4 regions of the Erwinia sp. TECH1 genome follow, and region 4 is predicted to be linked to each of the others. Evidence: predicted binding sites of a transcription regulator. Region 4 holds the regulator's gene; each other region holds the start of a gene.
What was found. Region 4 encodes CRP, which controls carbon source genes, mostly activating them, when cyclic AMP is high. Its sites were predicted from a motif close to ATGTGANNNNNNTCACAT; they were not measured.

Region 1 (7,698 bases), 1.7 Mb from region 4:
ATGAAGGCGACAGCTTTTATGTGCGCAGCCTGACGGCGGGCTACTACCTCTGGAAAGATTCACAGGATCAGCTGTCGCTGACGGTGTTGGGCTCGCCGCAGAACTTCGATCCCGATGATACCGACAATAAACAGCTGAAAGCGCTGGATAAGCGTCATATGACGCTGATGGGCGGCCTGGCTTATCGCCATACGGCTGACTGGGGTACGATCAGGACGGTGCTGGCTGGCGATATGCTGGATAACAGCGACGGCTATATCTGGGATCTGACTTATCTCTACAGCTTCCACTTCGGCGATTTCAGCCTGACGCCGGGCATCGGCGCGCTCTACAGCAGCGAAAACCAGAACGATTACTATTATGGCGTTTCTAAGAATGAATCGCGCCGTAGCGGATTGCGCAGCTACGAGGCCGACGACAGCTGGAACCCTTACCTGGAGCTGACGGCTGCCTGGTCGATTAATCAGAGCTGGAACGCCACGGTTGCCGGTCGCTATACGCGCCTGAGCGACGAGGTCAAAGACAGCCCGATGGTGGACAAAGATTCTCAGGTCAGCGTCTGGACCGGCATCAGCTACACCTTTTAATTAAGGCTGCATCATAAAAGGGCGCTCAGCGCCCTTTTGCATCATGATGGCGATCTGAAACAGTGCAGGAGGGCATGATGACCAAAACCGTAACTTTCTCCGACCAGAGCGTACCGGCTATCGGCCAGGGAACCTGGTATATGGGCGAGGAAAGCAGCAAGCGAGGCCAGGAAGTCGCGGCATTGCAGGCCGGCCTTGAGCACGGGCTGAAGCTGATTGATACCGCTGAAATGTATGCGGACGGCGGCGCGGAAGAGGTGGTAGGCGAAGCGCTGCGCGGCCGTCGCGACAGCGCCTGGCTGGTTTCAAAAGTTTATCCGTGGAACGCGGGCGTAGTGGATGCCGTAGAAGCCTGCGAACGCAGCTTACGTCGTCTGCAAACTGACTATCTCGATCTTTATCTTCTCCACTGGCGCGGCACTGTTCCGCTGGAAGAAACCATCACGGCGATGGAAAAGCTACAGCAGGCAGGCAAAATTCGACGCTGGGGCGTGTCAAATTTTGACAGTAGCGACTTAAAAGAACTGCTGGCCGAAGAGGGGGGCAACGCCTGCGCGGCTAATCAGGTGCTTTACCATCTGGCTTCGCGCGGCATTGAGTATGATTTATTGCCGGACTGCCAGCAGCATGCGATCCCGGTAATGGCCTATTGCCCTTTGGCGCAGGCTGGCCGACTGCGGCACGATTTGCTGACCCATCCTGTTCTGAACAATATTGCACAACAAAAGGGCATTACGACGGCGCAGCTGCTGCTGGCCTGGGTTATTCGCAAAGAAGGCGTGATGGCGATCCCTAAAGCCAGTTCGCTGCAGCACGTGGCTGAAAACGCCGCCGCGCTGGAAGTTGTGTTAAGCAATGAGGAGCTGGCGTTAATCAACGAAGCTTTCCCGCCGCCCAATCGCAAAATGCCGCTGGACGTGGTGTAGAACCGCAGGCGGGCATTGGGCCCGCCGTCTTCACTAAGCGCGTTTACGCACTTTAATCGTGGTTGCCAGCCGGGCCGGAGACTCGCCCGCGCTGACCATGGGCTGCGTCACGTGAGCCGTTTCCACGCATACCATGCTTTTATAGCCTTCGTTTGCCATATCGCTCATGCTGCACGAAAGCGCCGGGCCGGGATTCCAGGTGACAACGTCACTATGATAGTGATGATAAACCTCTATGATCCTGTTACCCGCCGTATCGTGGATAGTGCTGCAATCTTCCGGCTGGGTAAATATGCGATCGACGCGGTCAGGATAGGTTTGCCTGCCGTTTTCGGCACGGCCTTCAGCATTCTCTTTTACCTTATCGATATAAGGCTGACCCAGTCCGCTCACCTCTACGCCCGCGATATCCTCAACGGCAAAGTAAGTGTGCAGGGCACCGGTGGCCTGAAAGTCGCCGTGCGCTTCCAGCTCAATTTCACAGCGATCGCTGAAGCGGAAACGGGCAAACAGCGTAAAATCGTGCGGCCAGAATTTTTTCGTCTGCTCGCTGCTTTCCAGCGTCAGCGTCAGCATCACGCTTTCTTCGTTCTCGTCGTGCGCCGACAGCGTCCAGGGCAGCGAGCGGGCAAAGCCGTGCGCCGGTTCGCCGGCCGGGCCAAACCATGGCCAGCAGACGGGCACGCCGCCGCGAATGGCTTTGCCAGACGTCCACGCCGTTTTCTCACTCAGCCAGATAACCGGTTTCTCGCCGCTGGGCTGCCAGGCAACCAGCTGCGCGCCCTGAAGCGTCACCGCCGCGCGCACCTTCGGATGCGCGATAACGACTACGGGCAGCTCGCCCATTAAGCGCAGTGAAATATAGGGCGTGATTTGGTCGGCTACGGGCAGCGAAAAAAGTTTTTCGTTCATCGGAGCTCCTGTTATTCAGCGAAAAAAAAGGGCGACCGCAGTCGCCCTCAGAATCAGCTAATCGCGATTATTTTGCGATATGTGCGATCAGATCCAGAACCTTGTTAGAGTAACCGGTTTCGTTATCGTACCAGGAAACCAGCTTAACAAAGGTGTCGCTCAGTGCGATACCGGCTTTAGCATCGAATACGGAAGTCAGGGTTTCGCCGTTGAAATCGGTAGAAACCACTTCGTCTTCGGTATAGCCCAGGATGCCTTTCAGCTCGCCTTCAGCCGCTGCCTTGATAGCTTCACAAATTTCTTTGTAAGAAGCAGGCTTAGCCAGACGCGCGGTCAGGTCAACCACGGAAACGTTAGGAGTAGGTACGCGGAAAGCCATACCGGTCAGTTTGCCGTTCAGCTCAGGGATCACTTTACCTACCGCTTTAGCTGCGCCGGTAGAAGATGGGATGATGTTCTGAGATGCGCCACGGCCGCCGCGCCAGTCTTTGTGAGACGGGCCGTCAACGGTTTTCTGGGTAGCGGTGGTAGCGTGAACGGTGGTCATCAGCGCTTCAACGATGCCGAACTTGTCGTTGATAACTTTTGCCAGCGGTGCCAGGCAGTTGGTGGTGCAGGATGCGTTAGACACGATTTCCTGGCCAGCATACGCCTTGTGGTTAACACCCATAACGAACATTGGGGTGTCATCTTTGGAAGGACCGGTCAGAACAACTTTCTTCGCGCCAGCCTGGATGTGTTTACGAGCGGTTTCGTCGGTCAGGAAGATACCTGTTGCTTCGGCAACCACGTCAACACCGACTTCGTCCCACTTCAGGTTAGCTGGATCTCTTTCAGCGGTAACACGGATGGTTTTGCCGTTAACAACCAGATGGCCATCTTTAACTTCTACGGTGCCGTCGAAACGACCGTGAGTAGAGTCATACTTCAGCATGTAAGCCATGTACTCGGCGTCCAGCAGATCGTTGATTGCAACGATTTCTACGTCAGAACGCTGCTGAGCAGCACGGAAAACGATGCGACCGATGCGGCCAAAACCGTTGATACCTACTTTGATAGTCATATATTCCACCAGCTGTTGTTAGTGAATAAAAGGTTGGCTGTAAAATTACAAAAACCTTATCAGGCGTCAAGCGGAATCGCTTCAATAGTTGCGACAAATCAAACCCTGGAGCAGGAATAATCGCCTGAAAACGCCTTCCGCGACGAGCGTCTTACCTTTAGTTTGGGGCATTCGGCCCGAATATAAAGGGGTCGGGATTTTAAAGGGTGATCCAGGTCACAATTTCATTGCCTGCTTACTTTCAGACTCCGCCTGAGCATGAAAAATCCCCTGACGTTGTTATGCATTTGTTAGAATGTAGAAATCTTCAGACCACTTTGCCAGAGATACCTGATATGGCCGAACGCCCACTGAAACCTGAAACCGATCTAAACGAAATGCAGCGCTACGTCACTCAGCAGCGCGGGACAGAGCCGCCGTACTCCGGCAAGCTGCTGCATAACAAGCACGAAGGGATTTATCACTGCCTCGTTTGCAACTCGCCGCTGTTTCTGTCCGGCACCAAGTATGATTCCGGCTGCGGCTGGCCGAGTTTTTATCAGCCCTACAGCGATGACGCCATCCGCTATCTGGAAGATGACTCGCACGGGATGCAGCGAATCGAGATCCGTTGCGGTACCTGCGATGCCCATCTGGGGCACGTTTTTCCCGACGGCCCTCAGCCGACAGGCGAGCGCTACTGCGTCAACTCTGCTTCATTAAGTTTCACCGATGAAGATGGCACTCAGATTAAAGGATAGACGTTATGGAGCTGGATGAGATCATTGCTGCCATGACGCCCGAGGTTTATCAGCGTCTGGCTACGGCGGTAGAAACCGGTAAATGGGCCGACGGCGTGGCCCTGACTCCGGAGCAGAAAGAGAATAGCCTGCAGCTGGTGATGCTATGGCAGGCGCGTCACAACGACGAGCCGCAGCATATGAGCGTGGGCAAGGGCGGCGAAATGGTGACCAAAAGCAAGAAACAGCTGAAAGAGGAATTTGGCATCGACGACGACATCACGCCTATCAGACTGCACTAACATCGTTTGATGCCGTGATAAAGCCCGGCTACGTATTGATAACCGGGCGAGCGGGCCCTCTTAGCCTGGTGACTAAAAGCTGCATGGATGCGACGCCGAACGAGGCAGCGTCTGCGGCGCCGTTTAAATAATGACTGCGCCTTTAGCCGCCATTTCTGCCAGCGCGATTTCACTGTCCTGCGGTGACAGGTTTACGCCCCGACAGCCTGCGGCGACGACCTGAACCTGATAACCGAGCGCCAGCGCGTCCAGCACACTATATTTTACACAGTAGTCCGTCGCCAGGCCCATCATCGTCAGGCTGGTGACGCCACGGCTCTTCAACCAGCTATCCAGCCTTGTTTTGTTGCGGTGGCCGTTATCGAAAAATGCGCTATAGCTGTCGATAAGCGGCTGCTCGCCTTTATAAATCTGTGTGGTCAGATAGCGCCGATCCAGCTCAGGGTGCAGCTCTGCGCCTGCGCTATGCTGCACGCAATGATCCGGCCACCCTATTTGCGGCAGGCCGTCCAGTTCGCCCAGCGTGCCCACCGATTGCCCCGACACTGACGCAAAGCTGCCGTGGTTAGCCGGATGCCAGTCCAGCGTTGCCACCACCGGCCGCTGAAGCCGATGAAATTCTGCCGCATATTGGTTAGCGACGGCGAGGGTGCTGTCGCCGTCCTTCACGGCCAGCGCGCCGCCGGGGCAAAAATCATTTTGCAGATCGATCAGGATCAGGGCCTGGTTCATGCTTATCTCACTTTTCGTCAGGAGTCAGCTCACCGCGCAAATTCACCTGCATTTGCTGGCGAACTTCATCGCTGGAAAGGTTCTGGCTGAGCAGGAAGTGCAGCTTGGTCAGCGTTGCCTCCACGGTCATATCGTAGCCGCTTACCACGCCCGCCAGCGCCAGCGCGTTCCCCGTCGCATAGCCGCCCATGTTTACCTTGCCGGACATACATTGCGTCAGGTTCACCACGACAATGCCGCGATCGGAAGCTTCTTGCAGCTCTTTCAGGAAAGCCGGATTCTGCGGCGCATTGCCAACCCCGTAGGAGCGCAGGATCAGCGCTTTTACCGGCTGGCGCAGGAAGTTGCTCACCACGTCGGCAGAAATTCCCGGATAGATCGTGACGACGCCGACAGGCTGAGGCGTAATCGAGCGCACAATGAGCGGTCCCTGGCCGCCAGGAGCCGGAGGCGTATTCAGACGACGAATATGGATACCCGCTTCCAGCAGCGGCGCCAGGTTAGGCGAGGCAAAAGCGTTAAAGCCGTCGGCATGGGCTTTAGTGGTGCGGTTACCGCGATAAAGCTGATTATTGAAGAAAAGGGCGACTTCATTAATGGGATAGTTAGCCGCGACAAACAGCGAATTAAGCAGGTTTTGCTGACCGTCGGAACGCAGCTCCGCCAGTGGGATCTGTGACCCTGTCACAATTACCGGCTTGGCCAGGTTTTCCAGCATAAAAGAGAGCGCGGAGGCGGTAAACGCCATGGTATCGGTGCCGTGCAGGATCACGAAACCGTCGTAATTATCATAATTAGCCTGAATATCATCCGCAATCGTTTGCCAGTCCTGCGGCGTCATATCGGAAGAGTCGATCAGCGGCTGGTACTCGTGAATGGTAAAATCCGGCATTTCGGCACGATGGAATTCCGGCATCTTCGCCAGCTGATTTTGCAGATGACCAGAAACAGGCACATAGCCATGCTCGGAACGCTGCATCCCGATGGTGCCGCCGGTATAGGCTACATAGATGGATTTTTTTTGCATGTGATTACTCAGGCTTGAAAAAGAGGGCAGTATAAGGGGAAAAACCGGGAAAAGCAGCCCGACCAGCGGGCTGCTTTCGGCTTATTTGACCTGGCTACAGGTCAGGCAGAACGCATAGCGGTTCTGCGGGTCGTTCAGGTTGTCGAGCAGGCCCGGCTGATTTTTCATCGCGGCCATTACGTCATACATTGGCGCAGGCAGATACGCTTGCAGCGCCTCGGGCAGCGCCGCACGTGCGGATGCGTCCATCTGGCTGAACAGCAGATCCATAAAGCCAGGCTCATCCTGATACCAGTTCAGCTGGTATTGCTTGAGATGCGCCAGCTCCGCCGCCTTCGCCACCGCGTCGTCGAAGTCGCCCAGCGCGTCGACCAGGCCATTGCTTTTGGCGTCGCTGCCTGTCCAGACGTGGCCCTGAGCGATTTGATCGATCTGCTCCGGCGTTTTGCCCCGCGAGCTGGCTACCAGACCCAGGAAGTTTTTATAGCCGTTTTCAATGCTCAGCTGCATCAGCTGCTGCACTTCCGGCGGCAGCGCTTTGGTCGTCGTCACGTCCGCCAGCGGCGAAGTCGCCACGCCGTCGGTATGGACGCCAATCGCATCCAGCGAATTTTCAACCGTATTGATCACCCCGAAGATACCGATAGAGCCGGTCAGCGTGCTCGGGCTGGCAATAATGTAATTCGCCGGCGTAGAGATCCAGTAGCCGCCGGAAGCCGCCATACCGCCCATCGACACCACCACCGGCTTGCCTGCCGCTTTGGCCGCCGCCAGCTCCTCACGAATGGTTTCAGACGCGCTGACGCTGCCGCCAGGGCTGTTGACGCGCAGAATAATCGCCTTGACCTTGTCATCCAGGCGCGCCTTGCGAATAGCCAGCGCGGTGGTATCGCCGCCGACGTTGCCCGGCGTTTCCTCGCCGTCCATGATCGCGCCGTTAGCCATGATGACGGCAATATTGCCGTTGGCCACCGGTTTGTCCTTCAGCGGGTAATCGTAGATGCTGGTGCCGTTAAAGTCCTGCGCCTGCTTGTCCCAGCCGAAAACTTTGCCCAGCTGCGCATCCACGACTGAACGAGAAGCCAGTTCATCCACCAGTTTGTTATCTTTTGCATAGCGCGCGGTATCGCCGCCTACTTTCTGCAGGCCATCAAGCACGCCCTGTGCGCCCGGGAACAGCTGCTGCGGCGTTACCTGGCGATTGGCAGCGACAGTATTAAGATAGTTTTGCCACAGCTCGCCAATCCAGCGGCTGTCCGCATCACGCGCGGCAGGCGACATATCATCGCGCAGGAAAGGCTCTACCGCCGACTTATAGGTGCCGACGCGGAAAACATGCGAGCTGACCTTCAGCTTGTCCAGCAGCGTTTTGTAGTAAAGCCCGTTGGTGGCGAAACCGTGTAAATCGACCGTGCCCTGCGGCGACAGAT
Region 2 (7,698 bases), 160 kb from region 4:
GGCACGGTGGAGAAGCGTAAACTTCTTTGTTCTCTTGCTTACGGGATCTTATATGGAACTGCTTTGTCCTGCCGGCAATCTACCGGCCCTGAAGGCGGCCATCGCCAGCGGCGCAGATGCTGTCTACGTTGGGCTGAAAGATGATACCAACGCCCGTCATTTCGCCGGCCTTAACTTCACGGCAAAACGGCTGGAAGAGGCCGCTCGCTACGTTCATCAGCATAGACGCAAACTGCATGTTGCGATTAATACTTTCGCCCATCCATCCGGCTATGCCCGCTGGGAAAACGCCATAGACAGCGCGGCCGACGCGGGCGTGGACGCACTGATCCTGGCCGATATCGCCATGCTGGAATACGCAGCAAGCCGCTATCCTCACATCGAGCGACACGTTTCCGTGCAGGCTTCGGCCACCAACAGCGAAGCGATAAAATTCTATCAGCGCCATTTTGACGTTGCGCGCGTAGTGCTGCCGCGCGTGCTTTCCGTGCATCAGGTTCGCCAGCTTGCCCGCACGTCGCCCGTGCCGCTGGAAGTGTTCGCTTTCGGCAGCCTGTGCATTATGGCCGAAGGTCGCTGCTACCTCTCTTCCTGGCTGACCGGCGAGTCGCCTAATACCGTAGGCGCCTGCTCGCCCGCCCGTTTTGTTCGCTGGCAGCAAACGCCAGACGGGCTGGAATCCCGCCTGAATAACGTGCTGATTGACCGCTACGGCGCTCAGGAAAACGCCGGCTACCCTACCCTGTGTAAAGGCCGTTATAAGGTGGAGCAGACGGCTTACCACACGCTGGAGGAGCCGACCAGCCTGAACACGCTTGAGCTGCTTCCCACGCTGCTGGGCATGAATATCGCCTCGGTGAAAATCGAAGGCCGTCAGCGCAGCCCGGCCTATGTGCAGCAGGTGACGCAAATCTGGCGACAGGCTATCGATCGCTGCAAGGCCGATCCGCAGAATTTTGCCGTGCAGCAGCACTGGATGGCCGCGCTCAGCGCCCTGAGCGAAGGGACGCAAACCACGCTGGGTGCTTATCATCGTCAATGGCAGTAGGAAAAATCATGAAGTATGCGTTAGGGCCGGTGCTTTGGTACTGGCCGAAAGAAGATCTGTACGCTTTCTACCAGGCCGCCGCCGCCAGCCAGGCGGACATTATCTATCTGGGCGAGGCGGTGTGCAGCAAACGCCGCGCCGTTAAATTTGCCGACTGGATGGCGCTGGCGAAAGAACTGGTCGGCGCGGGCAAGCAGGTTGCGCTAAGCACGCTGGCGCTGGTTGAGTCGCCTTCCGAGCTGACCGAGCTGAAGCGCTATGTCGATAACGGCGAATTTCTGATTGAAGCCAACGATATGGGCACGGTGCATATGGCCGCGGAAGCGGGCCTGCCTTTTGTCGCCGGTCATGCGCTGAACTGTTATAACGCCATGACGCTGCGCCTGCTGCATAAGCTGGGTATGGTGCGCTGGTGTATGCCGGTCGAGCTTTCGCGCGACTGGCTCTGCGCGCTGTTAGCCCAGTGCGAAGAGCTGGGGATCCGCGGCCGGTTCGACGTAGAGGTGCTGGGGTACGGCTATCTGCCGCTGGCGCTCTCCGCCCGCTGCTTTACCGCCCGCGCAGAAGATCGCAGCAAAGACGATTGCCAGACTTGTTGTATTAACTACCCTCACGGCAGAGCGGTGCGCTCTCAGGAAGATCAGCAGGTGTTTGTGCTGAACGGTATCCAGACCATGAGCGGCTACTGCTATAATTTGGGGAACGATCTGGTTTCCATGCAGGGATTGGTGGACATTGTCCGTTTCTCACCGCAGGGAACCGACACGCTGGAAGTGATAAATGCCTTTCACGCTAATGAAACGGGCCATGCGCCGTTAACGCTGATTGACCAACAGCACTGCAACGGCTACTGGCGGCAAATGGCCGGTCTGACGCTGGTGGAGTAACGCGCCGTCGGCCAGCCGCCATTTCGTTTAGCGCGGTAGAGGCACACTTATCTTTCTTCACGTCCCGGGCTCGCGTAAAGTGCTGCAAATTGCCAATCCGCTTCCCTGAAGATCGCTTAGGCTGTGTATTTGCGCAGGCGCGTAGCCTGGAAATAAAGTGAGCGATTATGTCTGATAAAAAAACTGCCTCTCTGTCCGTGCTCGATCTGGCCCCGATCCCTCAGGGCGCGACCGCGCGTGACGCTTTTCATACCTCGCTGGCGATGGCGCAGCAGGCGGAACAACTGGGTTTCAACCGCTACTGGCTGGCTGAACACCACAATATGACCGGCATCGCCAGCGCGGCGACGTCGGTGCTGATCGGCTATCTTGCCGCTAATACCAGCACGCTACGGCTCGGCTCTGGCGGCGTGATGCTGCCAAACCACGCACCGCTGGTGATTGCCGAGCAGTTCGGTACGCTGGAATCTCTCTATCCGGGACGCATTGATTTAGGCCTGGGACGCGCGCCCGGCTCCGATCAGCGCACCATGATGGCGCTGCGTCGGCATATGGGCGGTCACGTGGATAACTTCCCGGCCGACGTGGCGGAGATAGTCGGCTGGTTCGACGCTGAACAGGGCGAGGCGCCTGCCGTTCAGCCGGTGCCGGGCCTGGGCCTGAAAATCCCCGTCTGGCTGCTTGGCTCCAGCCTTTACAGCGCCCAACTCGCGGCGAAGCTGGGCCTGCCGTTCGCTTTCGCCTCGCATTTTGCGCCCGAGATGCTGTTCCAGGCGCTTCACCTTTATCGCGAAAACTTTAAGCCTTCGGCTCGCCTGGCGCAGCCGCACGCGATGGTTTGCGTTAACGTGGTCGCCGCCGACAGCGAGCGCGATGCCCGTTTCCTGTTTACCTCCATGCAGCAGCAGTTCGTCAATCTGCGTCGCGGTCAGCCGGGCCCGCTGCCTGCGCCGGTGGAAAATATGGATAACCTGTGGTCGCCTTCCGAGCAGTATGGCGTGCAGCAGGCGTTAAGCATGTCGATTGTCGGCGATCTGGATAAAGTGCGTCACGGCCTGTCTGCACTGATGCGGGAAACCCAGGCGGATGAAATCATGGTAAACGGCCAGATTTTTGATAAAGAGGCGCGGCTGCGCTCGTTTGCGCTGGCCATGGAAGCCTACCGCTCGCTGTAACAAAAATGGCGGGGGAAGCCATTCCCTCGCCCGCTGTTAAAACGATTCCCGCCTGACGTACTCGCCCCGCTGCAACTATTCGCTTTCTTAAAGGCAAAAAAAATGCCGGTCACTTTTCAGTGACCGGCATCAGACTGGCTAGCAGTGATTAGGCATCACGACGACGAGTCGGCGCTGCGCCGTCTTCACGACGTGGCGCACGACCGTCACGGCTGAAGCCGCCCGGACGACGCTCGCCGCTACCGCTGCGCTCGTTGCTGAAACGACGACCGCCTTCGCTACGTCCGCCTTCGCTACGCGCGCCGCCGAAACCGCCGCGACCTGGCGCACCGCTACCGCGACGCTCACCGCCACGATCGTTGCTGCGAGGCTGCGCATCACCAATCAGCTGCATATTCATCGGCTTGTTCAGAATACGCGTGCGGGTGAAATGAGACAGAATGTCGCCCGGCATGCCTTTTGGCAGTTCGATAGTTGAGTGCGTACCAAACAGCTTGATGTTGCCGATGTAGCGGCTGCTGATATCGCCTTCGTTAGCGATAGCGCCAACGATATGACGAACTTCAACGCCGTCATCACGACCCACTTCGATACGGTAAACTTCCATATCGCCAACGTCACGACGCTCACGACGTGGACGATCGCCATCACGGGCTTCGCGAGGACCACGGTCCGGACGGTCGCCGCGACGATCGTCACGCTCTTTGAACTCACGACGCGGACGTGGAGCCGGATCTGCCGGTACGATCAGCGGACGTTCGCCCTGCGCCATTTTCAGCAGCGCGGCAGCCAGCGTTTCGATATCCAGCTCTTCTTCCGCAGGCTGCATTTTGCTCAGCAGCGCACGGTACTGTTCCAGATCGCTGCTTTCCAGCTGCTGCTGAACTTTAGCGGCAAACTTGGCCAGACGACGCTGACCCAGCAGCTCTGCGTTTGGCAGCTCTACTTCAGGAATAGTCAGCTTCATGGTGCGTTCGATGTTACGCAGCAGACGACGCTCACGGTTCTCAACGAACAGCAGCGCACGGCCGGCACGACCTGCACGACCGGTACGGCCGATACGGTGAACGTAAGATTCGGCATCCATTGGGATGTCGTAGTTCACAACCAGGCTGATACGCTCAACATCCAGACCACGTGCCGCTACGTCGGTAGCGATCAGAATATCCAGACGGCCGTCTTTCAGACGCTCCAGGGTCTGCTCACGCAGCGCCTGATTCATATCGCCGTTCAGGGCCGCACTGTTATAACCGCTGCGCTCCAGCGCTTCGGCCACTTCCAGCGTGGCGTTTTTGGTGCGCACGAAGATAATCGCCGCATCAAAATCTTCCGACTCCAGGAAGCGTACCAGCGCATCAGTCTTACGACCGTAAGCGGTCCAGTAGCTCTGGCTGATATCAGGACGCGTGGTCAGGCTTGACTGAATACGCACTTCCTGTGGATCTTTCATGAAGCGTTTGGTGATACGACGAATCGCTTCTGGCATGGTGGCAGAGAACAGCGCGGTCTGATGATCGGCCGGGATCTGCGCCATAATCGTTTCAACGTCTTCGATGAAGCCCATACGCAGCATTTCATCGGCTTCGTCCAGCACCAGGCCGCGCAGGTTAGAAAGGTCTAACGTGCCGCGTTTCAGGTGGTCCAGCAGACGACCAGGCGTACCCACAACAACCTGTGGACCCTGGCGCAGCGCACGCAGCTGTACGTCGTAACGCTGGCCGCCGTAAAGGGCCACTACGTTAAGACCGCGCATGTGTTTAGAGAATTCAGTTACGGCTTCCGCAACCTGAACCGCCAACTCACGAGTTGGTGCCAGCACCAGGATTTGTGGCGCTTTCAGGTTGCTGTCAATGTTGTGTAGCAGTGGCAGCGAGAACGCTGCGGTTTTGCCGCTACCGGTCTGTGCCATACCCAATACGTCACGGCCCGCCAGCAGATGTGGGATACACTCTGCCTGGATCGGAGATGGCTTAACATAGCCCATGCCGTTAAGTGATTCGAGGATGGATTCGTTCAGACCCAGGTCAGCAAAAGTGGTTTCAATTTCAGTCATGTAGTACACGTGCCTCTTAGATTGCGGCGGCCAGTCTACATAACTCGTCGTGAAAACATTCAGTCATTTTCATCAAAAAGTGTGAACCGGCTCAAATTAGTGGTTTCGACGAACAAGAAAGCCCTCACCCGTGAAGATGATGACATTTCAAAAATCAGGCAAAAAAAGTTCGTCAGCTATTGCTGGTCAGATTCTGATAAATCGTCTTGTGTCTGGCCGAGTAGCGCCAGCTCCAACAATGCATATCGGTGCTCAACAAAGTTATGGACGTTGTTGGCAACCGTCAGCTTGAACAACGCTTCTGCGTTGTCCTTCTCCCCCAGACTTAGGTAGTGCTTACCTAAATAGAAGTTGGTTTCACTGAGATGTTCAGCGAGCGAGGTGTTATCCGTTGCGTCCGCCTTGAGCCTCTCCATCAGCGTTTTTTCGCTGATACGGCCCAGGTAGAACTCGACAATATTCCATCCCCATTGGTCTCTGTCCGCCTTATCGTAACGCTGCTTCAGCGCCACTTCTGCCTTGTCAGCGCTCATCTCACGTTCATCGAGATAGAGCCACAGGCTGCGGAAAGGATCGTTAGGATCGTCTTGATAAAACGCCAGCAGATCATCTTGCGCTAGTTTAAATCTTCCACCGTAGTAGAGTGCGATTCCGCGATTTAAACGCGCGTAATTGTAAGTTGGATCAAGCTCAAGTACAGAATCAAACGCTTCGTAGGCAGCATCAAAATTGCCTGCCTGCGTCAGATATATGCCTAAGTAATTGAATACTTCCGGCATATCCGGTCTGACAGACAGCGCTTGTGAAAAATCATTTCGCGCCAGTGCTCTCAAACCTAAACTATCATACAACACTCCGCGCTCATATAACAGCTGTGCGCGTTCATCATCGGTTAATGCCCGACTGGCAAGTATTTGTTCCATGCGCGCCAGGATCACTTCCTGCTGCAACGTAGGCTGTAGCGGAACAGCCAAAACCTCGTTGTTACGCCAATCCGGGTTGCTGCATCCTGCCAGCGTTAAAGCTGTCGCAACGAAACACCAGCGCAAAAAAGGCTTCATTCACCACTCCCAAATACAAACAATGGGATGATCATCCTTTCATCCGCCTGCCGTGCACAAGGTGTCGTCCTGTCCTCGCGATGGAACAGCTCTTCGCGTCGCCGCGAAGAGCTTAGTGTGCTGCTTATTCTGCTGAAGCTTCTGGCGCAGGCGCCGCAGCCGCTTCCGGCTCGGCCGCTTCCTTGATGCTCAGGCGCACGCGGCCCTGACGATCAACTTCCAGAACTTTCACCGGGACTTCCTGACCCATCTGCAGATAGTCAGTGACTTTCTCAACGCGCTTGTCGGCGATTTGAGAAATGTGCACCAGACCCTCTTTACCGCCGCCGATAGCGACGAAGGCGCCGAAGTCGACGATGCGGGTCACTTTACCGTTGTAAATGCGGCCCACTTCGATTTCTGCCGTGATCTCTTCGATACGGCGGATAGCGAACTTCGCTTTGTCACCGTCGGTCGCAGCGATTTTCACGGTGCCATCATCTTCGATTTCGATGGTGGTGCCGGTCTCTTCGGTCAGCGCACGAATAACAGAACCGCCTTTACCGATCACGTCTTTGATCTTGTCCGGGCTGATCTTGATGGTATGGATGCGCGGAGCAAACTGCGAGATATCGCCGCGTGGCGTGCTGATAGCCTGTTCCATTACGCCCAGGATATGCAGACGCGCGCCTTTAGCCTGGTTCAGCGCCACCTGCATGATTTCGCGGGTGATGCCTTCGATTTTGATGTCCATCTGCAGCGCGGTAATGCCTTCACGGCTACCGGCTACTTTGAAGTCCATGTCGCCCAGGTGATCTTCATCGCCCAGGATATCTGACAGCACGACAAAGTTATCGTTGTCTTTAACCAGACCCATCGCGATACCGGCTACGGCCGCTTTGATCGGCACGCCCGCGTCCATCAGCGCCAGTGAAGCGCCGCATACGGAAGCCATAGACGATGAACCGTTGGATTCGGTGATTTCTGACACTACACGTACGGTGTACGGGAACGCGTCGCCTTTCGGCATTACGGCCAGCACGCCGCGCTTCGCCAGACGACCGTGACCAATTTCACGACGCTTAGGCGAGCCAACCATACCGGTTTCACCCACGGAGTACGGAGGGAAGTTGTAGTGGAACAGGAAGTTGTCGGTGCGTTCACCCATCAACTCGTCCAGGTTCTGTGCGTCACGCGCGGTGCCCAGCGTCGCCGTTACCAGCGCCTGAGTTTCGCCACGGGTAAACAGCGCGGAGCCGTGAGTACGCGGCAGCACGCCGGTGCGCACGTCCAGACCACGGATCATATCTTTTTCACGACCGTCGATACGCGGCTCACCACGCAGAATGCGGCTACGCACCACGTTCTTTTCCAGACCGTGCAGGATATCGCTGATTTCGCCTTCGTCCAGGCTTGCGTCTTCCGCCAGCAGCGCCGCTGTGGTTTCAGATTTGATCACGTCAACCTGAGCGTAACGCTCCTGCTTTTCGGTGAT
Region 3 (7,698 bases), 2.6 Mb from region 4:
TTTTCTCGACGTTGCCCATGTCGCGGGTAAATTCGCCCAGCCTGTGTGCGGAGTCATCATCATCGGAATAACCGGGGACAACCACATAGCGTATCCAGGTACGGATATTCTTTTTGGCCAGATATCGGGCAAAATCCAGCGTGCGATGGTTAGAGACGCCGACGAGGATTTGGTGAACATCATCATTGATTTGCTTGAGATCCAGCATCACCAGATCGGTTACTTCCAGCAGTTCATCAATAACCGGATCGTAGCGGCGAACAAAGCCGTTAGTATCCAGACAGGTATGAATGCCTTCTGCATGACAGGCGCGAAACCAGTCGCGGACAAACTCAGCCTGCAGGATAGCTTCACCGCCCGAAGCGGTAACGCCGCCGCCTGATGCGTTCATAAAATGACGATAGGTGACAACTTCTTTCATCAGCTCTTCCACCGTAACCTCTTTACCGCCGTGCGTATCCCAGGTATCCCGGTTATGGCAGTAGAGGCAGCGCATCAGGCAGCCCTGAAAAAAGGTGATAAAGCGGATGCCGGGGCCATCAACGGTCCCGCAGGATTCGAACGAGTGGATACGACCTTTAACTGACATTGCGGTGAATTCTCCATAGTCATGCCGCTTGTAGCGGCTGCGCAGTCTGAAGCTGCGTTAAGTCTGTTTTGCCAGCCGCCTGCGAAGAAGAGGGCTGGCAAAGCAGGCTGGGCTCCGGCGAACCGGAGCCCTGAGGCTTACATCGTTTGCGTAAAGGTACGGGTAATCACATCCTGCTGCTGCTCTTTGGTCAGCGAGTTAAAACGCACCGCATAACCCGAAACGCGAATGGTCAGCTGAGGATATTTCTCAGGATTATCCATCGCTTCCAACAGCATTTCGCGATTCATCACGTTAACGTTCAGGTGCTGACCGCCCTCAATGCTGGATTCATGATGGAAATAGCCATCCATCAGACCGGCAAGGTTGGCTTTACGTACGTCGTCATCTTTACCTAACGCGTTTGGCACAATAGAGAAAGTGTAGGAGATGCCGTCTTTAGCGTAGGCAAATGGCAGCTTCGCAACGGAGGTAAGCGAAGCCACAGCGCCTTTCTGATCGCGGCCGTGCATTGGGTTAGCGCCTGGGCCAAAAGGTGCACCGGCACGGCGACCGTCTGGCGTGTTGCCGGTTTTCTTACCGTATACCACGTTAGAGGTGATAGTCAGCACCGACTGAGTCGGGACAGCATCACGATAAGTTTGCAGCTGCTGAATTTTCTTCATAAAGCGTTCAACAAGGTCACAGGCAATATCATCTACGCGTGAGTCATTGTTGCCGAACTGCGGATATTCACCTTCAATTTTGAAATCAACGGCCAGTCCATCTTCGTCGCGAATAGGGGAAACTTTGGCATATTTGATCGCGGAAAGTGAATCGGCAGCGACGGACAGACCGGCAATACCGCAGGCCATGGTGCGATAGACATCGCGATCGTGCAGCGCCATCAAAGAAGCTTCGTAGCTATATTTGTCATGCATATAGTGAATGATGTTCAGCGCGGTAACGTACTGTTTCGCCAGCCAGTCCATAAAGTGATCCATGCGATCCAGCACTTTTTCATATTCCAGCACGTCGTCCATCATCGGCGGATCTTTTGGGCCTACCTGCATTTTAAGTTTTTCATCCACGCCGCCGTTGATAGCGTAAAGCATGGTTTTAGCGAGGTTGGCGCGGGCACCGAAGAACTGCATCTGCTTGCCGACGATCATCGGGCTGACGCAACAGGCGATAGCATAATCGTCGTTGTTGAAGTCAGGACGCATCAGATCGTCGTTTTCGTACTGAACGGATGAAGTATCGATTGAAATCTTGGCCGCAAATTTCTTGAAGTTCAGCGGCAGTTTTTCAGACCACAGGATGGTCATGTTTGGCTCTGGCGAAGGACCCATAGTGTACAGGGTATTCAGGAAGCGGAAGCTGTTTTTGGTTACCAGCGTACGGCCGTCAACGCCCATACCGGCCAGCGATTCCGTTGCCCAGATTGGGTCGCCGGAGAACAGCTCATCGTATTCAGGCGTACGCAGGAAGCGCACCATACGCAGCTTCATCACCAGGTGGTCAATCAGTTCCTGTGCATCCTGCTCGGTGATTTTGCCCGCCTGCAGATCGCGTTCAATGTAGATATCCAGGAAGGTGGATACGCGACCAAAAGACATTGCCGCGCCATTTTGCGATTTAACGGCGGCCAGGTAGCCAAAGTAGGTCCACTGCACGGCTTCCTGCGCCGTTGTGGCCGGGCCGGAAATATCACAGCCATATTTGGCAGCCATTTCTTTAATCTGCTGCAGCGCGCGATGCTGGTCGGCGATCTCTTCACGCAGACGGATTGTCGCTTCAAGATTGACGCCATTTTCAAGATCGCTTTGCAGCGAGGCAAACTGGGCGAATTTATCTTTCATCAGCGCATCAATGCCGTAAAGCGCAACGCGACGGTAGTCGCCAATGATGCGGCCGCGGCCGTAGGCATCTGGCAAACCGGTAAGCACGCCGGACTTACGGCAGCGCAGAATATCCGGCGTATAAACATCGAATACGCCCTGGTTATGCGTTTTGCGGTACTCGGTAAAGACTTTTTTCAGGCCGGCGTCCAGCTCGCGTCCGTAAACTTTACAGGAGCCTTCCACCATCTTAATGCCGCCAAAAGGGATCAGCGCGCGTTTCAGCGGCGCTTCAGTCTGTAAGCCGACAATGGTTTCCAGTTTGCGGTCAATATAGCCAGCGTCATGGGAGGTAATAGTAGAGGCTAAATCGGTATCGAAATCGACCGGCGCGTGGGTGCGGTTTTCGAGCTTGATGCCCTCCATTACCTTATCCCACAGCTTAGTGGTCGCTTCAGTTGCGCCGCTCAGGAAGGATTCATCACCTTCATAAGGCGTATAGTTTTTCTGAATGAAGTCACGGACGTTGATGCTGTTCTGCCATTCGCCCTCTGCAAAGCCTGCCCAGGCAGCAGCCTGGTTTACATTTTGCTCGCTCATGTGATCACCTTTTCAATGAAGTTCTTTCGTTCCTGCTGCAGCACAGCAGGGCTTAATCCTGTTGTCGGCAATCAGTGATGATCGCCGTCCCGCAAATAGATAACCCAGTAGGTCAGGCCGACCAGCAATCCACCGCCAATAATGTTGCCAAGCGTCACGGGGATAAGATTGTCAACAATGAAGTTGCCTACTGTCAGACTGGAAAAGTGTGCTGCCGTGGTTCCCGTGGCCTGCCAGAACTCCGGTGCGGCGAAATCTTTAATAACGATCGCCATGGGGATAAGGAACATGTTGGCGATACTGTGCTCAAAACCACTGGCGACAAACATCGCTACGGGCAGCACCATCGACAGCATTTTGTCCGTCAGGCTGCGGCCGGAATAGCTCATCCAGACCGCCATGCAAACCATCAGGTTAGCGAGGGTGCCGAGGCAGACAGCTTCAATAAAAGTATGGTGCATCTTATGGTCAGCCGTTTGCAGAACATTTAACCCCCATGCACCATTTGCCACCATATACTGGCCGGCAAACCAGATCAGCCCGACAAAAAACATCGCGCCGAAGAAATTCCCTATATAGACATTGAGCCAGTTGCGCGCCAGCTGACCCCAGGTAATCCGTCCGCTGGCTTTAGCTACCATGGTTAACACGGTCGAGGTGAAAAGGTCGGCGCCGCAGACCACGACCAGCATCAGCCCCAGCGAAAAGCAGATGCCGCCAATAAGCTTCGCTACGCCATAAGGGATAGTTTCAGTCCCGGTTGTGGCCGTGATATAAAAAACAAACGCGATGGAAATAAAAACGCCTGCGGTAATCGCCAAAAAAAACGTGGTGAAGGGGTGCTTTTGAGCTTTATAGACACCGGCTTCCTCAGCGACTTTAGCCATTTCAGACGGTAAAAGTAAATCGAACGGATTGCCAGCTTTCACACTAACGTCTCCTGAAGTTTATCAACAACGAAATACTAACAAAGCAGTATAGGTGAGAAATTGATGTGGATCATATTGACGCCGGACATTGTCGGAACGAGTTAAAAAACAGGCGTGTCAGGTGAATTAATTTATTGATTTTATTAGTTAAAATTTATTTTAATTTATCTATTATTTTTTAAATAGCATCTGCTTTTCTGGTTAACAACTGCAATAAAATAGATCCCGAATAAATAAATTTTTTAATACCTGGAAATAAATAAACTACTTTTTATTAACCTTAAGAAAAATTAATGGATTAATTAGCGTTAAAACTGGCCCTGATAAAAGGCCCGCTTTTGTCGAGCGGGCCAAAAATATTATTTCCAGTAACGGCGTTTCGCCTGCTGCAGCTTTTCATAGGCAGCCAGCAGCGACTGATGAGCCGGGAAGGCCAGCAGCTCTTCATCCACGCTCTGCAACCCGTAGAAAGGCGCTTCACCGCTAATGGCGGCAGATGCCGCGTCTACGGCTTCCTGTCCATACATACGTACGAAAGCAGTATGATATTGCACAGGATCGCGTTCATCCTCAAGGCTCAACAGCAGCAGCGTTTGCAGACAGCGATAGTAGTTGGCGCGGGCGGGTGAAAACAGGGAGGCATTAAACTCCATAGTCCATTCCGTCCAGATCAGCGCCTGATCGATATCGCCGCCTGCCAGGGCCAGCATCGCTTTCAGCTCGCCGATACGCAGCGTGTACCAGCCGTTGTCTTTGCCTGTTGCCAGGCCCAGCAGCTCGCGTACGCGGGTAAAGTCGTCATGGCCGTCTTCGTCCAGGCGTTCAATCAGCGCCAGGTAATCCTCTTTTTCCCACTGGCTGTCGGGCAGTGATAACAGCGTATCGCGCAGGTAAGCGCCCATGCTGTTATTAGCCAGCAGCAAATCTTCCGCAGGATAGATATCTGACATGCCTGGCACAATGATACGGCAGGCATACACGTCCAGATGCTGATAGTCAGCAATATAGACTTCTTTATCTTCCGCTTTAAAGATGGCCATCAGCGTGGCGAATTCTTCCTGCGTGGTGCCTGCGAAGCTCCAGTCGACAAAAGGATAGTCCGCCTCGTCCTTGAACATATCCCAGGAGATCAGACCGCTGGAATCGATAAAGTGCGTTTCCAGATTAGCGTGCTCGGCGACTTCTTCATCATCAAAGGTTGGCGGCGTAAAGACATCCAAATCTTTCAGCCCGCGTCCCTGCAGCAGTTCTGTCACGGTACGCTCCAGCGCCACGCCAAAATCAGGATGCGCGCCGAATGAAGCAAAACAGGTACCGTTTTGCGGATTGAAGAGCACCACGCAAATAACCGGATAGTTGCCGCCCAGTGAAGCGTCGTAAGCGAAGATTGGGAAGCCTTCGGCTTCCAGTTTAGCAATGGACTCCACTACGCCCGGATAGCGGTTAAGCACCTCCTGCGGGATGGACGGCAGACTGATAGATTCGGCGATAATGCGGTTTTTGATATAGCGCTCGAAGACTTCAGAAAGGCCCTGAACGCGCGCTTCGTTGGCCGTGTTGCCTGCCGACATGCCGTTAGAGACGTAGAGGTTACCGATGATATTCATCGGAATATAAACCGTTTGCCCATCGGACTGACGCGTAAACGGCAGGCCGCAGATGCCGCGTGCGGCATTGCCGGACTGCAGATCGATCAAATCGCTGGCGCTAAGCGCCTGCTCAGGATCGTAAAACGCCTTCAGTCGCGCATCGAGAATGCCTTCCGGCAGGCTGTCGTCATCCGGCAGCGGAAACCATTTTTCGTCAGGATAATGCACGAAATCGCCGTTGGCGATCGCGTTACCTAACCAAAAATCAGCAAAGAAATAGTTGGTCGACAGACGCTCAAAATATTCACCCAATGCCGAAGCCAGCGCCGCTTTTTTGCTGGCGCCTTTACCGTTGGTGAAGCAGAGCGGGCAGTCGCGGTCGCGAATATGGACCGACCATACATGAGGAACCGGATTCAGCCAGGAGGCCTCTTCAATATGGAAGCCAAAATCCTGTAATTTTTGCTGAAAGCGTGCGATGGAATCTTCCAGTGCGGCGTCTTTGCCTGGAATATAAGTTTGCGTCATAGTGCCCACTCGTTTTTGGGTTGTGCCGAAAACGCGCCATGATACGGGGTTTCCCGGCCATTCGCTATCCGACGAACTGTTTTACCCGGCTATTGTGGCATTTTTGCCTGCGCAGATCGGCCATAAAAAAAGCTAACCGGAAGACGCCTCACAAAATATCGTGGTCACTATATTTCACGCTACAAGCTGTTGCGGCGCAGGCCGCATAACTGGTCGGCTGACCCGATTAAACATTGCAGCGCCAGGGTGGCAATGATAAAACCGGTAGCAGACTCGAAATCGATTGATCTGAAAGTGGTGAGGGGAAATGAGCCAGGTTTTCAATTTTAGCTCCGGTCCAGCAATGCTGCCGGTAGAAGTGCTACGTCGTGCCGAACAGGAACTCTGCAACTGGCAGGGTTCAGGAACTTCCGTGATGGAGATCAGCCACCGCAGCAAGGAGTTTACGCAGGTGGCCGTGGAAGCGGAAAAAGATTTTCGCGATCTGCTGAAAATCCCTTCAAATTACAAAGTATTATTCTGCCACGGCGGCGCGCGCGCGCAGTTTGCTGCCGTTCCGATGAACCTGTTGGGCAGCCAGAGTACGGCAGACTATGCCGACGGCGGCTACTGGGCGCACAGCGCGATTAAAGAGGCGGAAAAATACTGTACGCCTAACGTCATTGACGTGAAAACAACCGTTGACGGGCTGCGCGCTATTACGCCTATGAGCCAGTGGGCGCTTTCAGATGAAGCAGCCTATGTTCACTATTGTCCAAATGAAACCATTGACGGTGTTGCTATTAATGAAGAGCCGGACTTCGGCGATAAGATTGCTGTGGCCGATCTCTCTTCCACTATTCTTTCCCGTCCGTTGGATATTAACCGCTATGGCGTCCTTTATGCCGGTGCGCAGAAGAACATTGGGCCGGCTGGCCTGACGCTGGTGGTCGTACGTGAAGATCTGCTGGGCAAAGCCCAGAAAGCGCTGCCGTCAATCCTGGATTACACGGTATTAAACGAAAACGACTCCATGTTTAACACGCCGCCGACTTTTGCATGGTATCTTTCCGGCCTGGTCTTTAAATGGCTGAAAGAACAGGGCGGCGTAGCGGAAATGGACAAGCGGAATCAGGCTAAAGCCGATCTGCTTTACGGTATCATTGATAACAGTGATTTTTACCGTAACGATGTGGCTCACGCTAACCGCTCGCGCATGAATGTGCCTTTCCAGCTGGCTGATGCAGCGTTGGATAAGGTTTTCCTCGAAGAATCATTCGCGGCTGGCCTGCATGCGTTAAAAGGTCATCGTGCCGTAGGCGGAATGCGCGCTTCAATTTACAATGCTATGCCGCTGGCAGGCGTTAAAGCGCTAACCGAATTTATGACTGATTTTGAACGTCGTCACGGTTAATTAGCCGGTACGGTTTTGATAGTAAAACCTCGCCCGGTGCGGGGTTTTGTTGCATTTTATCTGGAGAAGAAGTCTCACATGCAGGAATCCCTGACTTTACAACCCGTCGCGCGTGTAGAAGGTACCGTTAACCTACCTGGTTCCAAAAGCGTCTCAAATCGCGCTTTGCTGCTCGCTGCGCTGGCAAAAGGCACTACTCGTCTGACCAACCTTCTGGACAGTGATGACGTGCGTCATATGCTGAACGCGC
Region 4 (7,698 bases):
TGCCGGAGAGTGGGATTGCCTTTAAGACGTCAGAGGCTGGCAGCAGCGTAAGTAGCGGGTTCAAAAACCCGCCGTAACGGCGCCCGCTGCTTACGAATTGAGAATGGGGAAAGCACTTTGCCTGAAGCGACGTTCGCCAGGCACTCTGCTTAGCGCCAGATAAGCAGCACGCAGGCCGCTGTCAGCACGCCCATCGCCATATTGAACAGCGTCCAGGCGCGACGGCTGCGCAGCAGGCGGCCAATCAGCGTGCCAAAGCCAAGCCAGATCAGGCCGGAAACCAGGTTGACCAGCGCCATCGCAAAGCTGATAGCCATTACCGATCCCCGATAAGCCTCACCGCCCAGGCTGAAGCTGGCGACCGCGCCCAGCGCCATCAGCCAGGCTTTGGGATTGATCAGCTGTAGCAGGCCGCCCTGCCAGAACGGCATTGGCGCTGTGGGGAGAGTGCCGGTATCCAGCCGCTCATATTTCGCCATGGCGATTTTCCACGCCAGCCACAGCAGATAGACGCTCCCGGCGATTTTCAACACCAGATGCAAAGCAGGATAAAGCAGGATCAGGCCGCCAATACCGAACGCGACCAGCAGCAGCATGACCTGCATCCCGATCATGATGCCGATCAGCAGCCACAGCGAACGCAGAAAACCAAAGTTGGCGCCCGAGGCGGTGAGTAACATATTATTAGGGCCTGGCGTGATCGCAGCGACCCACAAAAAACCCAGCATCGACAAAAACAGTTTCAGTTCCATATGAAACGGGCGCTCCTCACCCCACTTAACAACAAACTTATCGAAGCTAACAGTATGACAAGGATCCGGGAAGCCTTTTGAAGATGAATTTTGACGGGTCGCTGGAAAATACTTTTCGTCCGCTGGCGGGCATGAGCAACGCGCATTTGCAAACCATCCTGCCGCGCCTGGTCCGTCGCCGTATCGCTTTGCAGCCGCACTGGCAGCGCCTGACGCTGCCGGACAGTGATTTTGTCGATCTTGCCTGGAGCGAAGATCCGGCGCAGGCGAGCCACAAGCCGCGCGTGGTGCTTTTTCATGGCCTTGAGGGCAGCTTTCACAGCCCTTACGCGCACGGGCTTTTGCAGGCCTGTCGACAGCGCGGCTGGCTGGGCGTGGTGATGCATTTTCGCGGCTGCGGCGGCGAACCGAACCGTCTGGAGCGCATTTATCATTCGGGCGAAACCGAAGACGCCAGCTATTTTTTACGCTGGCTACGGGAAACCTGGGGAACGGTGGCGACCGCTGCCGCGGGCTTTTCGCTTGGCGGTAATATGCTGGGCTGCCTGATGGGCCAACAGGGCGACAGCTGTTTGCTGGATGCCGGCGTTATCGTTTCCGCGCCGCTGATGCTGGAACCCTGCAGCCAGCGGCTGGAGCAGGGATTCTCGCGTGTCTATCAGCGCTACCTGCTAAACTTGCTGAAGCAGAACGCCACCCGCAAACTGCACGCCTGGCCCGGCACGCTGCCTGTCGATCTGACGCAGCTTAAGGCGCTTAAGAGACTCAGGGAGTTTGACGACGCCATTACTGCCAGAGCGCACGGTTTTGTGGACGCGACGGATTACTATCGCCGCTGTAGCGCGCTGCCGCTGCTTTCCGGCGTGCGTAAACCTCTGCTGATTATTCATGCTAAAGACGATCCCTTTATGACCGACGAGGTCATTCCTGCAACCGACAGGCTGCCCGATTGCGTAACGTATCAGCTGACGCAGCACGGCGGACATGTGGGATTCGTGGGGGGAACGCTGCGCAGGCCGCAAATGTGGCTGGAGCAGCGTATACCGCAATGGCTTTCAACCTGGCTGGACAACGATGATTATTCCCTGGAAAGAACTGGACCCGGACACGCTCGCTAACCTGATTGAAGCCTTCGTGCTGCGGGAAGGCACCGACTATGGCGAGCAGGAGCGCTCGCTGGAGCAAAAAGTCAATGACGTTCGTCGTCAGCTGACAAACGGCGAGGCGGTGCTGGTCTGGTCAGAGCTGCACGAGACGGTCAATATCATGCCTAAAGGCCAGATCCGTTAACGCCTCCCGCTGAGGGGGCAAAAGCCTATCGGCGACGCCGTGTTCTTCTTACCGCTTAGCTAGTCGGAAGACGGCGATCTCGTTTCCCTGACAGCTAAACCGCTGTTCGCGCTTGGCTTTATTGCATAACCTCTGCCGCGCGCTCACCCCTGGGCAGAAGATGACAGGCTATAGCAAAACGTGATAACAATGGCGGAATAACGTTCACAGGAAACTCGTTTATGTCCGCCATACATCCAGTGATTGCCGTGACCGGTTCCAGCGGCGCGGGCACCACCACCACCAGCCTGGCCTTCCGCAAAATTTTTCAGCAGCTGAACCTGCACGCGGCGGAAGTGGAAGGCGACAGCTTCCATCGCTATACCCGTCCCGAAATGGATATGGCGATCCGCAAAGCGCGTGATATGGGCCGCCATATCAGCTATTTCGGCCCGGAGGCCAACGATTTTTCGCTGCTGGAGCAAACCTTCGCGGAATATGGCCGCAGCGGCAGCGGCCAGTCCAGAAAATATCTGCACACCTATGACGAAGCGGTGCCCTGGAACCAGGTGCCCGGCACTTTTACGCCGTGGCAGCCGCTGCCGGAACCCACCGACGTGCTGTTTTACGAAGGGCTGCACGGCGGCGTGGTGACGCCGCAGAACAATGTCTCGCAGCATGTCGATCTGCTGGTGGGCGTGGTGCCTATCGTCAACCTGGAGTGGATCCAAAAAATGATCCGCGATACCAGCGAACGCGGTCATTCACGCGAGGCGGTGATGGATTCCGTGGTGCGCTCAATGGACGATTATATTAACTTCATTACGCCACAATTTTCCCGCACCCATATTAACTTTCAGCGTGTCCCTACCGTGGATACGTCCAACCCTTTTGCCGCGCGCGGCATTCCTTCGCTCGACGAGAGCTTCGTGGTTATCCATTTCCAGGCGCTGGAACAGATTGACTTCCCCTATCTGCTGGCGATGCTGCAAGGCTCTTTTATCTCCCATATCAACACGCTGGTGGTGCCGGGCGGCAAAATGGGCCTGGCGATGGAGCTGATTATGGGGCCGCTGGTCAAGCGCCTGATGGAAGGCAAAGCTATCAAGTAACGCCCATCTCATGGCTATGGGTAAGGGTCACGCCCTTACCCAGCATCAGCGCGACCGGGCAATATTTCCCGACCGCAAGGCTGACCGCGCGCGCCAGCGCCTTATCCGTCAGCCCGCTGCCGCTGACAATAAAATGCAGGTTGATGCGGGTAAACAGGCGCGGCGGCTTCTCGCGCCGGGTTGACGTCAGCTTCACCTCGCAGTTGTCTACCGTGAAACGCCCTTTTTGCAGAATGGCAACCACTTCCGCCGCGCTACAGCCGCCTGCCGCCATCAGCAGCATTTCCATCGGGCTGGGCGCTTTATCGCCCGCGTTGCCGTCCATCACGATCTGATGGCCCGATGAGGATCCTCCCAAAAAGGTCAGCCCTTCCACCCATTTGACGCTCGCTTGCATAACAAACTCCTCTAATTCATTTAGTTAAGCCGCGGTCGGCTTAAGGCAACTAAAACAGCAGCGCGGCAGATTTCCCGCTATGCTGAAGCGAGACAACAGAAGACACCCATGCAAAGCTGTGCTACAAACAAGGCTGTATTTCGTCAGTACTCTACAGACCAGACGAAACGGGACGACATAACGAGCCCGGCACTCAACAGAGAGCCGAATAACTTTCCTGCATGGGAAGCGCTTGACTATTTCAACGCCTGTCAGGGAACTCTGCCCCTGTATTTAGGCACGATAACAACAGAGGATAACAGCGAATGGTTCTCGGCAAACCGCAAACAGACCCGACACTTGAATGGTTCCTGTCACATTGCCATATTCATAAGTATCCATCCAAAAGCACGCTGATCCACCAGGGTGAGAAAGCAGAAACCCTTTACTACATCGTCAAAGGCGCGGTAGCGGTGCTCATCAAGGATGAAGAAGGTAAAGAGATGATCCTGTCTTACCTTAACCAGGGCGATTTTATCGGCGAGCTTGGCCTGTTTGAAGAAGGCCAGGAGCGCAGCGCATGGGTGCGGGCAAAAACGGCCTGTGAAGTGGCGGAAATCTCCTATAAGAAGTTTCGCCAGCTGATCCAGGTCAACCCGGATATTCTGATGCGTCTCTCTTCACAGATGGCGCGCCGCCTGCAGGTTACCTCCGAGAAAGTGGGCAATTTAGCTTTCCTCGATGTGACAGGTCGCATCGCGCAAACGCTATTGAATCTGGCCAAACAGCCGGACGCTATGACCCACCCGGATGGGATGCAGATCAAAATTACCCGCCAGGAGATTGGCCAGATCGTCGGCTGCTCGCGCGAAACCGTCGGCCGTATTCTGAAGATGCTGGAAGATCAGAATCTGATCTCCGCACACGGTAAAACCATCGTGGTCTACGGTACACGCTAAACCGCTCTGATTGCATGGCGCAATGCCTTCGTTGCGCCTTTTCAGCGGGTACAAAGCAATGTGGCGCCGACTCATCTACCATCCCGAAGTTAACTACGCCCTGCGGCAGACGCTGGTGCTTTGCCTGCCCGTCGCCGTCGGCTGGCTGCTGGGCAATTTGCAAAACGGCCTGCTGTTCTCGCTGGTGCCGGCCTGCTGCAATATCGCCGGTCTGGATACGCCCCATAAACGCTTCTTTAAACGTCTGCTGATCGGCGGCGGCCTTTTCGCCTTCAGCAGCTTTCTGGTGCAGTATCTTGGCGACTATGCCGTTCCCCTGCCCATTATCCTGTTTTCCATGGCCATGCTGCTGGGCGTGACCGGCGAAATCAGCCCGCTGCATGGCAGACTGCTGCCCGGCGCGCTGATTGCCGGCATCTTTACCCTGAGCCTGGCCGGTCGGATGCCCATCTGGCAGCCGCCGTCGCTTTATATCCTGGGCACGGTCTGGTACGGCCTCTTTAACTGGTTCTGGTTCTGGCTGTGGAAAGAGCAGCCGATGCGGGAAACGCTCAGCCTGCTTTATCGCGAGCTGGCCGGCTACTGCGAGGCCAAATACAGCCTGCTGACGCAGCTTGCCGACCCGGAAAAAACGCTGCCGCCGCTGCTGGCTCGCCAGCAAAAAGCGGTCGACCTTATCAATACCTGCTATCAGCAAATGCACATGCTGGCCGCCAGCAACGATAATCACCATAAGCGGTTGACCCGCGCTTTTCAGGTTGCGCTGGATTTGCAGGAGCATATCGCTGTCAGCCTGCATCAGCCGGAAGAGGTGCAGAAACTGGTGGAGCAGAGCCATGCCGAGGCGGTGATCCGCTGGAACGCGCAGACCATTGCGGCCAGGCTGCGCGAGCTGGCGGACGATATTCTCTATCACCGTCTGCCGACACGTTTCAGCATGGATAAACAGCTGCAGGCGCTGGAAAAAATTGCCCGCCAGCATCCCGCCAACCCGGTCGGCAACTTTTGCGCCTGGCATTTCAGCCGTATCGCCCGCGTGCTGCGTACCCAGCGTCCGCTTTACCAGCGCGATCTGATGGCGGATCGTCAGAAACGACTGCCGCTGCTATCTGCCATCAGAAGCTATCTGTCGCTGAAATCCGCCGCGCTGCGCACCGCCGCCAGGTTTGCGGTTATGCTCGCTTTCGCCAGCACCCTGGCGCTCTCGTTTAATCTGCCCAAGCCTTACTGGCTGCTGATGACGGTGATGTTTGTCAGCCAGAACGGCTACAGCGCGACCAGGGTACGTATTCAGCACCGTGCGCTGGGCACGCTGGGCGGGCTGGTGGTGGCCGCGCTGACGCTACGCTTTCAGGTGCCGGAATCGGCTGTGCTGCTGGTGATGCTGACGCTGACGCTGGCGGGCTATCTGGTGATCCGCAAATATTACGGCCTGGCGACGATCGGCTTTACCGTGACGGCGGTATATTCGCTTCAGCTGCTGTCGCTGAACGGCGCCGACTTTCTGCTGCCGCGCCTGCTGGATACGCTGATGGGCTGCCTGATCGCCTTTGCCGGGATGATCTGGCTGTGGCCGCAGTGGCAAAGCGGCCTGCTGCGGCAGAATGCGCACGACGCGCTGGAAACCTATCAGGAAGCGCTCCAGAAACTGCTGGGGGACGAAGAGAGTCCGCAGAAGCTTGCCTGGCAGCGTATGCGCGTTAACCAGGCGCACAACGCGCTGTTTAACTCGCTGAACCAGGCGATGCAGGAGCCGGGTTTCGACGCCCGCTACCTGGCCGATATGAAGCTTTGGGTTACGCACAGTCAGTTTATCGTTGAGCATATCAACGCCATGACCATTTTAGCGCGTGAACATACCATGCTGACGCCGCAGCTGGCCGAGCGCTATCTACAGGCGTGCGAAATTGCGCTACAGCGCTGCCAGCAGCGGCTGGAGTATGACGGGCCGAGTTCCACAAACAACGTGCTGGAGACGGATACGCCCTTTCAGCAGGGCGCGACCACGGTGATGGAGAGGCACATAAAGCGCATTCTGGAACATCTTGGCGTGATGCACACTATTTCTTCGTTGGCCTGGAGCAGCCGACCTCATCATGGCCGCTGGCTGTCGCGCCATTTACGGAAATCAGCCTGATGATGCTGAGCAGAAGTTTTTCGGCGCGTGTAAGCGGCCTGGTGCAGACGACGCGCCTGTTTAGCCGGAAGCGCGAGGCTTCCGGCCTGACGAGTTAAGCCAGCAGTTTTTTCACGGCGGTGGCGAAGCGGTTCATGCCCTCTTCGATATCGGTCGGTTCAATGACCAGCGACGGCGCAAAACGGATCACGTCCGTCCCGGCATTGAGGATCATTACGCCTTCGGCGGCGGCGGCGTTCAGAATATCGCGCGCTTTACCGGCATGCTGCGGCTTCAGCGCCGCGCCAATCAGCAGGCCTTTGCCGCGAATGTCGCTGAACAGATCCAGCTGCGCGTCCAGCGCTTTCAGCGCGGCGACAAACTGCTCGCGGCGCGCCTCTACACCGTTCAGCACTTCTTGCGTATTGATGATATCCAGCGCCGCTTCCGCTACCGCACAGGCCAGCGGGTTGCCGCCATAGGTGGTGCCGTGCACGCCGGGCGCCATCACCGAGGCGATCTCGTTGGTGGTCAGCATGGCGCTGACCGGAAAGCCGCCGCCCAGCGCTTTGGCGGTGGTCAGAATATCGGGCTGGACGCCGTAGTGTTCATACGCAAACAGCTTGCCGCTGCGGCCCATGCCGCTCTGTACCTCATCCAGCACCAGCAGCGCCTGATGCTGGTCGCACAGCTCGCGCAGCCCCTGCATAAACGCCTGAGTAGCCGGCATCACGCCGCCTTCGCCCTGGATAGGTTCCACCACGATGGCGCAGGTATGGTCGTCGATAACCGCTTTTACCGCGTTAAGATCGTTAAACGGCACGTGGACGATGTCCGCTGGTTTAGGGCCAAAGCCGTCGGAATATTTCGGCTGGCCGCCGACGGAAACGGTAAACAGCGTGCGGCCGTGGAAGGCGTTATGAAACGCGATAATTTTGCTTTTAAAAGGCGAATGGCGTTTAGTCGCGTAATAACGAGCCAGCTTAAAGGCCGCCTCGTTGGCTTCCGCGCCGGAGTTAGCGAAGAACACGCGTTCGGCGAAGGTGGCGGCAATCAGCTTGCTGGCCAGGCGCAGCGCGGGTTCGTTGGTGAAGACGTTGCTGGTGTGCCACAG

Region 1: msrB (peptide-methionine (R)-S-oxide reductase MsrB) is a predicted target of CRP. The motif match lies at 3,693-3,710, and genes of this name have one in related genera.
Region 2: yrbN (protein YrbN) is a predicted target of CRP. The motif match lies at 5,243-5,260, and genes of this name have one in related genera.
Region 3: focA (formate transporter FocA) is a predicted target of CRP. The motif match lies at 3,997-4,014, and genes of this name have one in related genera.

The regions. Positions count from the first base shown of each region.
Region 1 covers NZ_JBSRZK010000001.1:2,679,402-2,687,099, reverse strand. Annotated here, with positions in the region: gene ACVWZ0_RS12540 (MipA/OmpV family protein) at 1-587, shown strand, start outside; gene ACVWZ0_RS12535 (aldo/keto reductase) at 665-1,513, shown strand; gene ACVWZ0_RS12530 (D-hexose-6-phosphate mutarotase) at 1,547-2,425, opposite strand; gene gapA (glyceraldehyde-3-phosphate dehydrogenase) at 2,493-3,488, opposite strand; gene msrB (peptide-methionine (R)-S-oxide reductase MsrB) at 3,824-4,228, shown strand; gene ACVWZ0_RS12515 (YeaC family protein) at 4,234-4,509, shown strand; gene pncA (bifunctional nicotinamidase/pyrazinamidase) at 4,633-5,241, opposite strand; gene ansA (asparaginase) at 5,249-6,268, opposite strand; gene sppA (signal peptide peptidase SppA) at 6,350-7,698, opposite strand, start outside.
Region 2 covers NZ_JBSRZK010000001.1:4,206,036-4,213,733, forward strand. Annotated here, with positions in the region: gene ubiU (ubiquinone anaerobic biosynthesis protein UbiU) at 53-1,048, shown strand; gene ACVWZ0_RS19710 (U32 family peptidase) at 1,057-1,935, shown strand; gene ACVWZ0_RS19715 (luciferase-like monooxygenase) at 2,103-3,110, shown strand; gene ACVWZ0_RS19720 (DEAD/DEAH family ATP-dependent RNA helicase) at 3,259-5,163, opposite strand; gene yrbN (protein YrbN) at 5,180-5,236, opposite strand; gene nlpI (lipoprotein NlpI) at 5,340-6,224, opposite strand; gene pnp (polyribonucleotide nucleotidyltransferase) at 6,349-7,698, opposite strand, start outside.
Region 3 covers NZ_JBSRZK010000001.1:1,737,716-1,745,413, forward strand. Annotated here, with positions in the region: gene pflA (pyruvate formate lyase 1-activating protein) at 1-589, opposite strand, end outside; gene pflB (formate C-acetyltransferase) at 727-3,009, opposite strand; gene focA (formate transporter FocA) at 3,081-3,938, opposite strand; gene ycaO (30S ribosomal protein S12 methylthiotransferase accessory factor YcaO) at 4,298-6,055, opposite strand; gene serC (3-phosphoserine/phosphohydroxythreonine transaminase) at 6,363-7,448, shown strand; gene aroA (3-phosphoshikimate 1-carboxyvinyltransferase) at 7,527-7,698, shown strand, end outside.
Region 4 covers NZ_JBSRZK010000001.1:4,363,703-4,371,400, forward strand. Annotated here, with positions in the region: gene ACVWZ0_RS20565 (LysE family translocator) at 150-752, opposite strand; gene ACVWZ0_RS20570 (hydrolase) at 836-1,870, shown strand; gene ACVWZ0_RS20575 (YheU family protein) at 1,827-2,042, shown strand; gene ACVWZ0_RS20580 (phosphoribulokinase) at 2,264-3,133, shown strand; gene ACVWZ0_RS20585 (OsmC family protein) at 3,126-3,530, opposite strand; gene crp (cAMP-activated global transcriptional regulator CRP) at 3,836-4,468, shown strand; gene ACVWZ0_RS20595 (YccS/YhfK family putative transporter) at 4,527-6,605, shown strand; gene argD (bifunctional acetylornithine/succinyldiaminopimelate transaminase) at 6,700-7,698, opposite strand, start outside.